Regions from separate parts of the Caloramator sp. E03 genome, predicted to be linked through region 1. Evidence: a T-box and tRNA genes for the amino acid it is inferred to sense, from the RefSeq annotation. Region 1 holds a T-box; the other holds one or more tRNA genes.
The links. A T-box is a leader RNA that pairs with one kind of tRNA and senses whether it is charged. The one in region 1 lies ahead of argS (arginine--tRNA ligase), so its partner is inferred to be a tRNA-Arg.
Positions count from the first base shown of each region.

Region 2: it has a tRNA-Arg gene. The T-box ahead of argS (arginine--tRNA ligase) is inferred to sense a tRNA for this amino acid. The anticodon was not compared.

Region 1 is NZ_CP040093.1:339,814-352,123, forward strand. It holds gene iadA (beta-aspartyl-peptidase) at 1-655, opposite strand, end outside; gene FDN13_RS01860 (IS1634 family transposase) at 1,007-2,719, opposite strand; T-box leader at 3,017-3,225, shown strand; gene argS (arginine--tRNA ligase) at 3,292-4,983, shown strand; gene FDN13_RS01870 (ABC transporter ATP-binding protein) at 5,004-5,717, opposite strand; gene FDN13_RS01875 (ABC transporter ATP-binding protein) at 5,710-6,480, opposite strand; gene FDN13_RS01880 (branched-chain amino acid ABC transporter permease) at 6,477-7,547, opposite strand; gene FDN13_RS01885 (branched-chain amino acid ABC transporter permease) at 7,550-8,443, opposite strand; gene FDN13_RS01890 (ABC transporter substrate-binding protein) at 8,515-9,696, opposite strand; gene FDN13_RS01895 (GTP pyrophosphokinase) at 10,148-10,963, shown strand; gene FDN13_RS01900 (Fur family transcriptional regulator) at 11,044-11,460, shown strand; gene FDN13_RS01905 (ABC transporter substrate-binding protein) at 11,472-12,310, opposite strand, start outside.
Region 2 is NZ_CP040093.1:1,511,798-1,515,497, forward strand. It holds gene FDN13_RS07495 (alanine/glycine:cation symporter family protein) at 504-1,904, shown strand; tRNA gene FDN13_RS07500 (tRNA-Arg) at 2,060-2,136, opposite strand; tRNA gene FDN13_RS07505 (tRNA-Ser) at 2,225-2,315, opposite strand; tRNA gene FDN13_RS07510 (tRNA-Ser) at 2,332-2,422, opposite strand; gene serS (serine--tRNA ligase) at 2,496-3,700, opposite strand, start outside.

The DNA of each region.
Region 1 (12,310 bases):
ATGGTATTTCAGTTTTTATAACAATCTCATGTAAATAATTAAGCATCCTTCCTCCTTCACCGAGATGAAAATTTACAATCCCAGCCTTCCCAGATAGTATACCTGCAACTCTTGCATCTGCAACAAGTTGCATTATCATATCGATGGTTGGCTGTGATGATCTGTGATCTGAAATAGCAATCTCACCTGCTCCTATAACCTTATCAATTAGCATTATATCCTTCATAACACTTCCTGTTATAGTAGTTATAGGAACCCTATAAGAACCTGTATAGATATAAGCAGTTATGCCTTCCTCTTCAAGCCCCCTTGCCTTTGCCAAAAGCCCCTCCATACTCCTTGTTATCCCATCGGTTCCAAGGCATCCTACTACTGTTGTTATGCCTCCGATTATTAAATCTGAAAGCATAATCTCTGGTGTTCTTGTTTTATATCCTCCCTCCCCTCCTCCTCCTGATATGTGGACATGAGAATCTATAAAACCTGGGACTGCTATTTTATTTGTCCCGTCTATTATTTCTAATTCAACCTCAGCAATTTTATCTATATCAATAAATTTTGATACTGCACCTATCTTATCACAGATTATAAGTATATCTCCCTCTCCTAAATAATCTGGAGAAAAAATTTTTACTCCTTTTATAAGCTTTATCATCAATATCCCTTCCTTGTATATCTTATAATTCAATAATATTTTTCATATATTTTATTATTCCATATTTTCAAAGCCATTAACAGCAGCTATATTAATATTTTCAAATTGTCAACAAAGCCTTTTTGTTTTAGGACTTTGCAACAGCTTGATTAATATTTCTTCTTTATAATTATATCTTTAGTATTTTATTTTTACTTTTCTTTAAGTAATAGTTCAAACATTATTGATTTATTTTTATATTTAATGTATAATCTCATCTTTGACAGTTGCGAGAAGCAAAAAGCCTGTAGAACCATTGAATATCAAGGGCTCTCAGGCTTTTATACTTTTCAAAAAAGTGAACAATGTTTTTTATTTTTTCGTGTCTTTAAAAATTTTCTTCATTTGTTTCATATTAATTATTTGATAATCCGTTCTAAAGCCAAATTTGTCATGTAAATCATCTGTAAAATCAGTCCTTGTATATATTGGAATATAGCCCTCATTCTTAATCTCATAAAAATTCATTTCTCTAAGTCCTGATATAATATCGCTACACGTATATTTTTCTGAAAGCTTTTTTTCTAATAGCCTATATATCATCAGGGAAATGAAACAAGTTGTAAAATGCGCTTTTATTCTATCATCTCTTCTTAAATATACTGGTCTTGCCTTAAACTCTGATTTCATAATACGGAAGGACTCTTCTATTTCCCAACGCCTTCTATTAATTTTTATAATTGCGGCAGCATCATCACTTATATTTGTACATACTGCGTAAAAACCATCATACATTGCCTCTTGTGCTATTAAATCAGCATTAATGCTGTATAATTCTTTTTCAGCTACTTCACCGTCAGGTGTGTAGTGAGTCTTTGAAATAAAGCGTTTGTAATCATTAGCATTACATTTCTTCAATTTTGTAGGATTGGTATCAATAACCTCTTGAGCTCTCTCTATTTGGTTACCTCTTATAGTTCTTTGATAGTTTCTATATTTCAAGGAAAATGTTACAATAAGTTTTTGTTCAAGCCCGTCTTCTTTTATCCAGCGTTCCTTATAAAAAATTTTATTAATATCTGCTTCTTCGTTAATTTCGTTTAAATTATATACTTTGTCTGAATCGCTAAGATGCCATCCTTTGGGGTCTAACGCCCATTCTTTTAAATGTGATTTTAATTTTTTAATAGATTGTGTAGTAATAAAAGCTCGATTTTGTATATTATTAAATTTTCTATTAGCTGTAGATGCAAGCCCTGCATCTGTACAAATGATAAATTTTGAAAGCCCAAATTCGGATATAATTTTTTGCTCTAAAGGTTTTAAAGTTACTTGTTCATTAGTATTACCTTTGTTTATACAAAATGCAAGGGGGATGCCGTCTCCATCCATGAAAAGTCCCATTTGAACAATTGGATTGGGTCTATGTTCCTTCGATACTCCATACTGTTTTAATCCTTCTTCCTGTTCAATTTCAAAGAAATAGTTGGTGCAGTCATAATAGAGAACTCCTTTATTACGATTGCAAACTTTAAGACTGTTCTTATATAATTCTGACTGAATAAAATCTGTTTCTTCTGAAATTACTTCTAAAGCTCTATAAATATGCTGAAGCTCAAAATCAGGCTGCTCAATAAATTTTTTTGATAGTTCGTATGTAGCAAGCTTAGATGATGGATAAATAATTCTTGCATAAATTAATCTTGATAGTATTGAATTTAGATTAAAATTAAATTTATGTTTATCCGAAATATTTTTACAGATATTTTGCAGCCCAAGCTCGTTATATATTTTTTGTAAAAACAAGTAACTACCATTAAAAGTATGCTGTTCGTCTTTGTTAATTTGTTTAACAGGCGAGTATTTTACTAATATTTCTCTTTTCTCTTCTTTTTCTTTTCTATTTAACTCTTCAACGTACCTCTTCCCCCATTCTATAGGGTCTTGTCCGTTTAGTTTTTTTAAAAGTTCATCATAAGTGCCAAGCTTCTCAACTACTTTTGAAGTACGATTGCCTTTTTCATAAACAGATTTAACTACGTATAAGGATGCTGCATTTTTTGATTTAACAATTTGTAATCTCATTTTTTCACATCTCTTCATATATTTATATCTATATTATAACACATTGTTACACATTGTGCACTATAAAAATTTAAAATTTGACAAAAAAATAAGCCTATATCAAGGCTTTAAGGCACTTTTTTTGTCTTGCAACTGTCAAAGACCCGCCTTTTTGTTTTAGGACTTTGCAACAGCTTGATTAATATTTCTTCTTTATAATTATATCTTTAGTATTTTATTTTTACTTTTCTTTAAGTAATAGTTCAAACATTATTGATTTATTTTTATATTTAATGTATAATATTTAGCAAAATTATACTAAAGTCGATGATGGGGAGGAGTACCATTGTGACGGCTTTAAGCGAGCAGAGGAGGGTGTAAGCTCTGTAGCCTTAGCCTTGGGAAAAGAGCCCTTAAGACGCTGCCGGAAAGTGCACTGCATCAGTATGGTAAGCCCCTTAAAAGGGTTATAATATCAAGTGGGCAAATGCCAATTAGAGTGGTACCGCGGTTAAACCGTCTCTTTTTAGAGACGGTTTTTTATTTATTATTCTTTTGAATATTTAAACACCTAAAATATAAGGAGGTATACCATGAACTATAAAAGAATAATTGCAGAAAAAATAAACGAAAAAACTAACATTGGAATTGAAACTATAGAAAGACTTATTGAAATCCCTCCAAAGCCCGAAATGGGTGATTATGCTTTTCCCTGTTTTCAGCTTGCAAAAACAATGAAAAAAGCTCCAAATATTATTGCTCAAGAATTAAAAGTGAGCATAAACAATGACTATCTTGAAAAGATTGAAAGTGTAGGAGGATACTTAAACTTTTTTATTGACAAAAGTGCATATACAAAGCATGTATTTGATTTAATTTTATCCGAAAGAGATAAATACGGATCTTCTGATATTGGAAAGGGTAAAAACGTTGTTGTTGAGTACTCTTCCCCTAACATTGCAAAGCCGTTCCATGTAGGACATCTATATTCAACAGCAATTGGAAATGCACTTTATAAAATGATGAAATTTGAAGGATATAATACTATAGGAGTAAATCACCTTGGAGATTGGGGAACACAATTTGGTAAATTAATAGTTGCTTATAAAAGGTGGGTTGATGAAGAAGCCCTTGAAAAGGAACCTATAAAAGAGCTTCTTAGAATTTACGTTAAATTTCATGATGAGGCTGAAAAGGATCCATCCCTTGAAGATCTTGCAAGGATGCATTTTAAAAACCTCGAAGATGGCTGTAAAGAAGAAACTGAGCTATGGGAAAGGATGAAGGATCTAAGCCTTAAAGAGTTTAACAAAATATACGATATGTTGAATATAAAATTTGATTCCCTTGCAGGTGAAAGTTTTTATAGTGATAAGATGGATGCTGTTGTTGATGAAATTCAAAGTAAAGGACTTCTTACTGAAAGTAATGGTGCTCTTGTTGTAAATCTTGATGAATATAATATCCCTCCTTGTATAATAAAAAAATCCGATGGTGCAACTATATATGCAACAAGAGATTTAGCTGCAGCAATCTATAGAAAGAAAACCTACGACTTTTATAAAAATATATATGTCGTTGGTTCTCCTCAAGCTCTTCACTTTAAACAGATATTTACAACATTAAAGCTTATGGGACATGAGTGGGCTAATGACTGTGTTCATGTTGGCTTTGGTCTTGTTAAATTTGCAGATAAAAAACTATCAACAAGAAAAGGAGATGTAATATTCCTTGAGGATTTATTAAATGAAGCCGTATCCCGTACATTAGAGCTTATTACTCAAAAAAATGCAAACCTTGAAAACAAAGAAGAGATTGCTAAAAAGGTAGGTATAGGTGCTGTTGTGTTTGCTTATTTAAAGAATAATCGTGAAAGGGATATAATGTTCAGCTTTGATGATATGCTAAACTTTGATGGAGAAACAGGGCCTTATGTTCAGTACACTTACGCCCGTGGTAAAAGCATATTAAGAAAGGCAGAAGGCTTTGAAGCTGTTCCAGACTATAGCAAACTTAATTCAACTGATGAATTTGAGCTTATTAAACTTCTTTCAGGATTTAATGAAGCAATATTATCTGCTATAAGCAAATATGAGCCTTCAATACTTACAAGACATATAATCGATATAGCTAAAACCTTCAATAAAATATATAACCTCTATCCAATACTATCCTGTGAAGACGAGTCTTTAAAAGCTGCAAGATTAAAGCTTGTTGAAGCTACAACAATTGTAATTAAAAATGGTCTTTCTCTTCTTGGAATCGATGTAGTAGAAAAGATGTAAAAAGAGCCTTAGGGCTCTTTTTATTTCGTACTCTGTCCAAGATATGCTTTTTTTACATCTTCATTTTCTAAAAGTTCTCTTCCTTTTCCCTCCATAGTTATTCTTCCTGTTTCAAGTACATAAGCATAATCTGCAATATGAAGGGCTGCATTTGCATTTTGCTCAATTAAAAGTATAGTAACACCTTGTTTATTTATTTCCTTTATTATTTCAAATATTTCTTTTACTATTAAAGGTGCAAGTCCAAGGGATGGTTCATCCATCATCATAAGTTTAGGTCTTGACATTAAGGCCCTTCCTACAGCAAGCATCTGCTGTTCTCCTCCAGATAGTGTTCCTGCAAGCTGCCAGGTTCTCTCCTTTAACCTTGGAAACAAGCTGAATACCCACTCCATATCCTCTTTTATCTTATTCTGGTCTTTCCTCGTAAAAGCTCCTATCTTTAGGTTTTCCAATACAGTTAAATCTGGAAATACTCTCCTTCCCTCAGGTACAAGCACTATTCCTTCCTTGACCATATCCTTAGTTTGGAGAGTTAACAAATCCTTTCCTAAATAATTTACCTTCCCAGATTTGGCTTTTACAAGTCCCACTATAGATCTTAAAGTAGTACTTTTACCTGCTCCATTGGCTCCTATTAAAGTAACTATTTTACCCTGATCTACATTAAAGCTAATTCCTTTTAAAGCTTCAATTCCTCCATAGCATACAACAAGGTTTTCAACACTAAGCATCTTCACTCACCCCCAAGTAAGCCTCAATAACTTTAGGATTATTCTGTATCTCATTAGGGCTTCCTTCTGCAATAGTTAAGCCATAATCAAGCACATAAACCCTATTTGAAATTCCCATAACAACCTGCATGTGGTGTTCAATCATAAATATTGTTAAATCAAATTCATTTCTGATATCCTTTATAAATTCAGTTAAATCTTCAGTTTCTTTAGGGTTCATACCAGCTGCAGGTTCATCAAGAAGAAGTATTTTGGGCTTAGTTGCAAGTGCTCTTGCAATTTCAAGCCTTCTCTGTTTACCATAAGGAAGAGAAGATGCCTTTTCATCCTTTAAATCAGCAAGTCCTACTCTTTCAAGAAGCATTAAAGAGTATTCAATCATTTCTCTTTCTTCATTTTTATATTTTGACAATTTTACTATTGCTTCTATAAAATTAGATTTAATCCTAAGGTGATTTGCTATAAGAACATTGTCAAGAACACTTAAATCCTTAAAAAGCCTTATATTTTGAAAAGTTCTTGCAATACCAAATGAGGTTATCCTATCAGGCTTAAGTCCTGTTATATCCTTATCCTTTAAAAAAATCTTTCCTTCTGTTGGCTTATAAACTCCTGTAATCATATTGAATACAGTAGTTTTTCCTGCTCCATTAGGCCCAATTAGCGCAACGATTTCTCCATTATTAAGCTCCAAATTAAAATCCTTTACTGCAGTAACTCCTCCAAATTTCATAGTTATATTATTTGTTTTAAGCATATTCATTGCTGTATACCTCCTTTTGAAAGAGGTTTCTTTGAAAATCTCTTTAATACAACCTCCCATGTTAATTCTTTAGCACCCATAAGACCATTCCTAAAGAACAATATAACCACCATTAAAAGCAGTGAAAATATAACCATTCTAAGTCCAGGTATACCTTTTATTGTTACAAAACCTAAATTGATTCTCTCATCAAGAAATCTTAAGACTTCCATTGATATTGTTATTATGAAAGAAGATACAATTGTACCTGTTATACTTCCCATACCTCCAAGGACTATTATAAGTAGTATATTATAGGTCAAAAAGAACCTAAACATTAGAGGATCTATTGTTCCAATTAAATTTCCTAAAAGTCCTCCTCCAATCCCTGCAAAAAAAGCTCCCATTGTAAAGGCAAGTATTTTGTGCTTAAAAAGATTAATTCCCATATTTTCAGCAGCTATTTCATCTTCCCTTATTGCTTTTAACGCTCTTCCATAACTACTATTTATAAGGGAGACAATTATTATTAGGGTTAAAATTGCAATACCAAAACTCCAGTAGAGATTAGTTTTATTTGGAATATCCTTTAATCCTAATGCTCCATTTGTAAGCCTTTGGGTATTTGTAAATATAACCCTTATAATTTCTGAAAAGCCAAGGGTTGCAATTGCAAGATAGTCCCCTTTAAGCCTCAAAACCGGTGCTCCTATTAAAAAAGCAACTATTGCTGCCAAAGCCCCTCCCAAAAGTAGTGATGGTAAGAAAGGCCAAACTATTTTATCAAGTGGAGATATTAAGGGAACCATGAAAAAGTTCTTTTCTTTTACAGCAATTGGCATAGTTAAAAGAGCCGTAGTATATGCACCAATTGCCATAAATCCAGCATGTCCTAATGAAAAAAGCCCTGTAAATCCATTTATAAGGTTTAAGCTAAGTCCTAAAATTGTATATATAGCACAGAGATTTAGTATTCTTAACTTATATTCATCAAGGTTTTCTTGTGCAATTATAATAATTACAGTTAAAATCAAAAGCAATAGAATATTTAATTTCATGTTATTAGACAATTTAAATTTCTTATTCATAGTTACACCTTCTCCGCTATTTTTTCTCCCATAATACCAGTTGGCTTAAAAAGAAGAATTAATATCAAAAGAATAAAAGCAAAGGCATCTCTGTACCCTGTTAGGCTTTGTAAAAAAGCAACAAGAAGTATTTCACCAATTCCAAGTAAAAAACCACCTATAACAGCTCCTTTTATGTTTCCAATTCCACCAATTACAGCTGCTATAAAGCATTTAAGCCCAGGCATTACTCCCATTAGAGGCTGAATCTGCGGGAATTTCAAAGACCACATAAGACCTCCAATAGCAGCAAGCATAGAACCTATACCAAAGGTAAAGGATATAGTATTGTTAACATCAACTCCCATAAGCTGCGCCGTCTCCTGATCCTTTGATACAGCTCTCATTGCCATACCACTCTTTGTGTTGTTGACAAGATAAGAAAGCAAAACCAAAAGTATTATAGTTACAACCGGTATTATAAAGGTAAGCCTTTGAATTGATATATTTCCAATTCTAACCATATCCGCAAACACATTAGGAGTAGGAAAAGGTTTTGGCTTTCCATTAAATAAAACTATACAGAGATTTTCAAGCAAATAAGAAACACCTATTGCAGAAATTAATATTGAAATCTTAGGAGATGTTCTTAATGGTTTATAGGCTATCCTTTCAACTCCAATTCCAAGAATACCAGTTAAGATAATTGCAATAATAAAGGAAATATACCATGGCATTTCAAAAGTCATAATCCCAAAAAATGCAAAATAAGTTGCCATCATAAATATATCCCCATGGGCAAAGTTTATTAACCTTAAAATTCCATAAACCATAGTATAACCTATCGCTATGAGTGCATATAAACTTCCAAGGGATATTCCATTTGCAAGATGCTGTAAAAACATTTCAAAGGTCATATACTCACCACCCAATGTTATTATTATTTAAAAATACGCTCCCTCCCTTAAGAGGAAGCGTATTTGAATAATCATTTATTTGGTTCTATAGTATCAAGATATGTGAACTTACCATCTTTTACAGTTTTAATAACTGCATTCTTTACTGCATCTCCGTTTTCATCAAGAGTAATCTTTCCTGCTGCGCCTTCAAAATCCTTTGTCTTTGCAATTTCATCCCTAACCTTTACTGGATCAGTAGTACCTGCTCTTTTAATTGCATCAAGAGCGAGAATATAAGCATCATATCCAAGAGCAGCAACTGCTGCTGGTTCATGATTATATTTCTTTCTAAAAGCTTCAAGGAACTTCTCTGATTCTTTAGTTATTGGCTTTTCAGAAGTAAAGAATGTTGAAAAAGTTGCTCCCTCTACAGCTTCCTTTCCTATTGTTACAAACTCTGGTGTTTCCCAAGTATCTCCTCCTATAAAAGGAGTTTTTATTCCAAGCTGTCTTGCCTGTTTAATTATTAAAGCAGATTCAGTAAAGTTGCCTGGTGCAAAAATAACATCTGGATTTGCAGCTTTAATATTTGTAAGCTGGGCTGAAAAATCCTGATCTCCTGTATTATAATTTGAAACCGCTACTATACAGTTTGGATCTCCAGTTAATTCTTTAAAAGCATCAGTAAAATATTTTGCAAGTCCAATAGCATAATCATTTGAAACTTCCTGAATTATAGCAGCCTTCTTAGCACCAAGTTTTGAATATGCATAATTAGCCATAACTGTGCCTTGGAAAGGATCTATAAAACATACTCTAAAATAATAATCATTACCCTTAGTTACAAGAGGATTTGTACATGATGTACCTATAGCAGGAATCTGTGCTTTTCTAACTGTATCACCAGCTGCCATTGAAAGAGAGCTTCCCCAGCTTCCAAGTATTACTGTAACTTTTTCCTGCTGGGTTAATCTTGCTGCTGCATTTGCAGCTTCAACCTTGTCCGATTTATTATCAACAAGTACAAGCTCTACTTTTTTCCCAAGAACTTCTGGATATAGCTCATTAGCAAGTTTTATTCCTTCAATTTCAAGAGCACCGCCAGCAGCATTAGCACCTGTCATTGGTTCAAATACACCTATTTTAATAACATCTGAATTAGTACCTCCTGTATTGTTTGAAGAATTTTGCTGCTCCTTTTTACCACACCCTGCAAAAAGTAGAGTAAAAGTTAAAATAGTAATCAAGACGATAGAAAGTTTTTTCTTCAAATTGCATTCCCCCTTAAATTGTTTTTCTAGTACGGACATATATTCAAAAATGTACTCCGTACTTATAATCCACGTATGTATTTTTAAAAATTATACTATGCATTAAAACTATTATCAATACCTATTTTTATATAAAAAATTTTTGTAATTTTCTATATTTTGCATTTTGAACGTCTATATTTTTTATTTATTTTATGTTTTTATATCATTATGCTATTATATTGAATTATTTTTTGCTATAATATTTCATGCGTTGCAAACATATTAAAAACTTAATACATTAATTTATATCTATAATTTATGCATTAACTTTTTATATTTTTTCATTCAATTTATATCTTTGTGTGTGATTTGCGTACATAATATTTTATAAAAATGTATAACAACCATTTGGTATTTAAAAACAATATTTTATTTGATAAAATTAAACTTGGAAAGGAGCGTGGGGGAAATGCTAGTTAAAGATTGGAAGGAATTTTTAATCCCTTACGAACAGGCAGTTGAGGAACTTAAGGTTAAATTTAAAAGTATCAGAAAGCAGTACAGAAGTAAAAACGAATATTCTCCAATAGAATTCGTTACAGGAAGAGTAAAGGAGATATCGAGTATACTTGAAAAGGCTAAGAAACTGGATATACCCTTGAACAAAATATCTGATGAAATGGAAGATATAGCTGGCATAAGAATTATGTGCCAATTTGTTGAAGACATTTATAAGGTAGTACAAATAATACACCAAAGAGATGGAAGAGACCTTAAAATAGTCTATGAAAAAGACTATGTTAAAAATAAAAAAGAAAGTGGTTACAGAAGCTATCATATAATAATAAAATATCCCATTCAGACAACAGAGGGAGAATTGGAAATTCTTGCAGAAATACAAATACGTACCCTTGCTATGAATTTTTGGGCAACAGCAGAGCATTCTTTAAACTATAAGTATAAGCAGAGCATTCCAGATGAAATTAAAGAAAGGCTTAAAAAGTCTGCAGAGCTTGCCTTTTTATTAGATCAGGAAATGTCTTCAATAAAAGAAGAAATTATAGAAGCCCAGAAAATGTTTGAAACAAAATCAAGCATAATATCAGATATACTTGATAATATAATAACTCTATACTCACTTGGTAAAGTTTCAGAATCAAAAGATCTTCAGGATAAATTTAATAAACTTTTAGAATATGGTGATATGGCTGAGCTCAAAGCTCTTTTAGATGAATCTAACGATAAAGTACAGTTTTGTAGAATCAACTTATTTCAGCTTGAATAGATTTTAAATAAACCTTTGACAAATAGGTTTTACTATCATAAACTATTACTGAGTAATTATTATTAATTAGGATGGTTGCTATGGAGAATTTAATGCAAATTTTCAAAGATAAAAATTTAAAATTAACCCCGCAAAGATATGCAATATACAAATACTTACTATCAGTCAAGACTCATCCATCTGCCGAAATGATATATAATGCATTAAAAAAAAGCTACCCTACAATGAGCCTTGCAACTGTATATAAGACTTTAAAAACTCTTAATGAAATAGGTCTTGTTCAAGAGATTAACGTTGGGGAAGATAACTTTAGATACGATGCAAATGTCAATAATCACCCTCACATAGTTTGTTTAAACTGTGGCAAAGTAGACGATATAGAAAAAGCTAATTTTGATATGGTTAAAGAAGAAGCATCAAAGTATACTAATTATGATATTAATAGTTATAAAATATATTTTTACGGCATTTGCCCAAAATGCAAAAAAGGAAGGTAATTCCTTCCTTTTTATTTTTTAAATGCTGATTTTAATGCCCTGCTCCATGCTTCATTAGGTTGAACTCTTCCTTCAATTATATCCTGAAGTATTGTAACAGTTGATTGTGCAATTTTAGGTTCCATATTATCAAGTATCATTATAGAATTATCGTCAGTTTCATCAAGATGGGATAGTATACGCCTTTTAATAGCATCTTCACTTGAATTCGCCGATTTTACAGAAGAAATATAGCCTTTATCTGTAAAAAACTTTTGTGCATCTTCACTAAACAAAAACTCTAAAAATTTTTTAGCCTCCTCTTGATTTTTGCCCTTTGAAGGAATCACTAAAACCTGTCCTGCAGTAGCACTATATTTTGTAACATACTGTTGCGTCATTATAACAGGTTTTTCAAAAACCTGATATGTAAACCCAGCTGGTTTTGTTTGTTCTAATGCATCTATTGCCCAAGAACCCATAGGTAAGATAGCAGCTTTACCCGTTACAAACTCCTCAAGGCTTTTCTTATAGTTTATATCTATGCTTTCTTTAGGAATGCAACTACCGGATAACTTTCCAAATATACCAAATGCATCCTTCATATTAGTTATTTTTTCATAGGATTTTATATCAGATCCATAATTTGATGTTAACTCTTTCGTGCCTGTTGTCTGTGCTAATATAGCTCCAAACAATGAAGCAACTGTCCAACCATCCATTGCACCTATCCCAATTGGGGTTATCTTCTTAGCTTTTAACTTATTTGACACATCAATAAGTTGCTTTAAATCCTCAGGTTCTTTAAGATTATATTTGTTAAACATAGTTGAATTATAAAACCATTCAAATGTCATTGGCATATCCCCTA
Region 2 (3,700 bases), 1.2 Mb from region 1:
CTTTTCTAAAAATTATATTACCATAAAATTCATTTGTCAATGCTTTTTGTAAATTTTTAAAAAATTTTTGTATAAAAATTCAATAATTTATAATCTAAGTACATTACTTATAAATCAGTAAAAATATAAAAAATTAATTTAAAAGTGGGTATAATATTAATAGTTTAAAAGCAAAGCAAACGATAACAGTCTTCATTTTTTAAGGTATTGATTTTTTTGTCGATATATTATAAACTAAAAAATTAGTGAGTAATTATTTAAATCAAATTTTGCTCATTATATAAGCATCCTTTTTATGTTAAGAACTTACTTAAAAATGCTATAAATGGGATGCTTTTGTTTTGTATTTTGTTTATAACCTCCGCCAAAAGTTAAAATTATCATGTCCATTTGACTAATCATTAATGCTTACAATTCTGAGGGTTATTGTCCAAAATCTTTAGTGCAAAATCTACAAAATTATTACTGCCAAGTCCAAATAAAATAATAAATGGAGGTATAATATGAGCCAAATTTTATCAAATTTTATTAACACAATTAACACTCTACTCTGGTCTTATGTAATAATTGCTTTATTAATTGTAGCTGGGCTTTACTTTTCATTAAAAACTAAGTTTGTACAGCTAAGATACTTCAAGGAGATGTTTAAACTTTTAACAGAAGGCACAGGTAGTGCAAAAGGAACAAGCCATGTATCATCTTTTCAAGCGTTTTGTATAAGCACAGCATCACGTGTTGGAACAGGAAACCTTGCTGGAGTTGCAACAGCTATTACTATTGGCGGACCAGGGGCAGTATTTTGGATGTGGGTTATAGCACTAATTGGTGGGGCATCAAGCTTTGTAGAGAGTACATTAGCTCAAGTTTATAAAGTAAAGGATGGGGAAAACTATCGTGGAGGACCTGCATATTATATGGAAAGGGCTCTTGGAAAAAGGTGGATGGGAATATTATTCTCAATACTGATTACTATATGTTTTGGCCTTGTATTTAATTCAGTTCAAGCAAACACGATATCACAAGCCTTTGATAAGGCATTTGGTATTAAAACTTATATAACAGGTTTAGTTATCTCTCTTTTAACAGCATTTATTATATTTGGTGGAGTAAAGAGAATTGCAAAAACAGCTGAAGCAATAGTTCCTGTAATGGCCATAGCTTATGTTGTAGTTGCATTATTTATAGTAATTAAAAATATTACTTTAATTCCTCATGTATTTGAAATGATTTTTAAAAGTGCCTTCGGTATTAAACAAGCAGTAGGTGGAGGAATAGGTGCTGCTATTATGATGGGAATAAAGAGAGGCCTTTTCTCAAATGAAGCTGGTATGGGTAGTGCTCCTAACGCTGCTGCTACAGCCCACACATCTCATCCAGCAAAGCAGGGACTTATTCAAACACTTAGCGTTTTTACAGATACGCTTTTAATATGCAGTGCAACAGCATTTATAATTTTAACTTCAGGCGAATTCGCTAAAAGTGGATTAACTGGTATAAAGCTTACTCAAAGTGCACTGATTTACCATGTTGGGGGATGGGGAGGCATATTTATTGCTGTATGTATTTTCCTGTTTGCTTATAGTTCTGTTATAGGAAATTATTACTATGGAGAAACAAACATTGAATTTATAAATTCAAGTAAAACATATTTAACTATTTACAGGATTTTGGTTGTAGCAATGGTTATGTGGGGTTCAATTGCATCTCTTCAAATAGTTTGGGATTTAGCAGACCTATTTATGGGACTTATGGCTATTCTTAATATAATAGCTATATTGATGCTTGGAAATGTAGCCTTTAAAGTATTGAAAGACTATGAATCTCAAAAACAGCAAGGCCTTAATCCTAAATTTAAAGCAAAGAATATAGAAGGACTTAAAAACGCTGATTGTTGGGAAGAATAATATTTTATATGTTTACCCATTCTTAATTACTTTATAAGAAGGCTTTAAATTGCCTTCTTTTTTTCTCATGTTGTCATTTTGTTGTCATTGGCTTATTTGTTATCAGATTCAAAAAATATTAAAAGCCTTGAAGTTAGATCTTTCAAGGCTTTACATGGTGCGCCGGACAGGATTCGAACCTGCGACCTACTGATTCGTAGTCAGTTACTCTATCCAGCTGAGCTACCAGCGCATATTCACTTAAGTTATTCTAACATAGAAAAGCATAAAATGCAAGTTAGACAAAAGTTTAAAATAATAGCCGCACAATGTGCGGCATTTGGCGGAGAAGGCGAGATTCGAACTCGCGCTAGAGTTACCCCTACTAACGGTTTAGCAAACCGTCCTCTTCGGCCACTTGAGTACTTCTCCACATTAAAATTATATATGGCGGAGAGGGTGGGATTCGAACCCACGGTAGGGTCACCCCTACGCCGGTTTTCAAGACCGGTGCCTTAAACCAGCTCGACCACCTCTCCATGTCGGAACATTTTATATTATATCAGCTATATCAGCTGATGTCAACATAAAATGTTCCTATTTTTTTAATTTCTACTTGGTAATTTTATCTATACCTCCCATATAAGGAATAAGAGCCTTTGGAATAGTTACACTTCCGTCTGCTTCTTGATAGTTTTCAAGAATTGCTGCAACAGTCCTTCCAACTGCAACCCCAGAACCATTTAGAGTATGAACAAGCTCAGGTTTTGCTTTTGGATTTCTTCTAAATTTTATATTTGCCCTTCTTGCCTGAAAATCTTCAAAGTTAGAACAGCTTGAAATCTCTACATATCTTCCGTAGCTTGGCATCCAAACTTCAAGATCATAAGTCTTTGCCGAAGAAAATCCAAGATCTCCACTACAAAGCTTAACAACCCTATATGGAAGTCCAAGAAGTTGAAGAACTTCCTCTGCATCATTAGTTAAAGCCTCAAGCTCCTCGTAAGACTTTTCAGGATCAGCAAATTTCACAAGCTCAACCTTATTAAACTGGTGCTGCCTTATAAGACCCCTTGTATCACGTCCTGCTGAACCTGCTTCGGCCCTAAAGCATGCTGAATATGCAGTATGCTTTATTGGAAGCTTTTCTACATCTAATATTTCATCCATATACATATTTGTAACAGGAACTTCTGCTGTTGGTATAAGAAAATAATCAAGGCCTTGAAGCCTAAACATATCTTCTTCAAACTTTGGAAGCTGTCCTGTTCCTGTCATAGCCTTTCTATTTGCCATATATGGTGGAAATACTTCAACATATCCATGCTTTTGAGTGTGAAGATCAAGCATAAAGTTTATACATGCTCTTTCAAGCCTTGAACCAAGACCTTTATAGAAAGTAAATCTTGCTCCGGTAACCTTTGCTCCCCTTTCAAAATCAAGTATATCAAGATCTGTGCCTATATCCCAGTGAGCTTTTGCTTCAAAATCAAACTTTCTTGGCTCTCCCCATCTCCTAACTTCAACATTATCTTTATCGCTTTCTCCAACAGTAACATCTTCATTTGGAATGTTTGGTATTCTAAGAAGTACTGCTGTTATATCTTCTTCAACCTTTGAAAGCTCATCATCATATTCCTTTATTCTATCAGACAGCTCTTTCATCTCAGCCATAAGAGCATCTACTGGTTTACCCTCTTTTTTTAATTTAGGTATTTGCTGTGAATCAGTATTTCTTTTGCTTTTTAAAGCTTCAACTTCAACTAATATCTGCCTTCTTCTCTCATCAAGCTCTACTGCCTTATCGATTAAGCTGA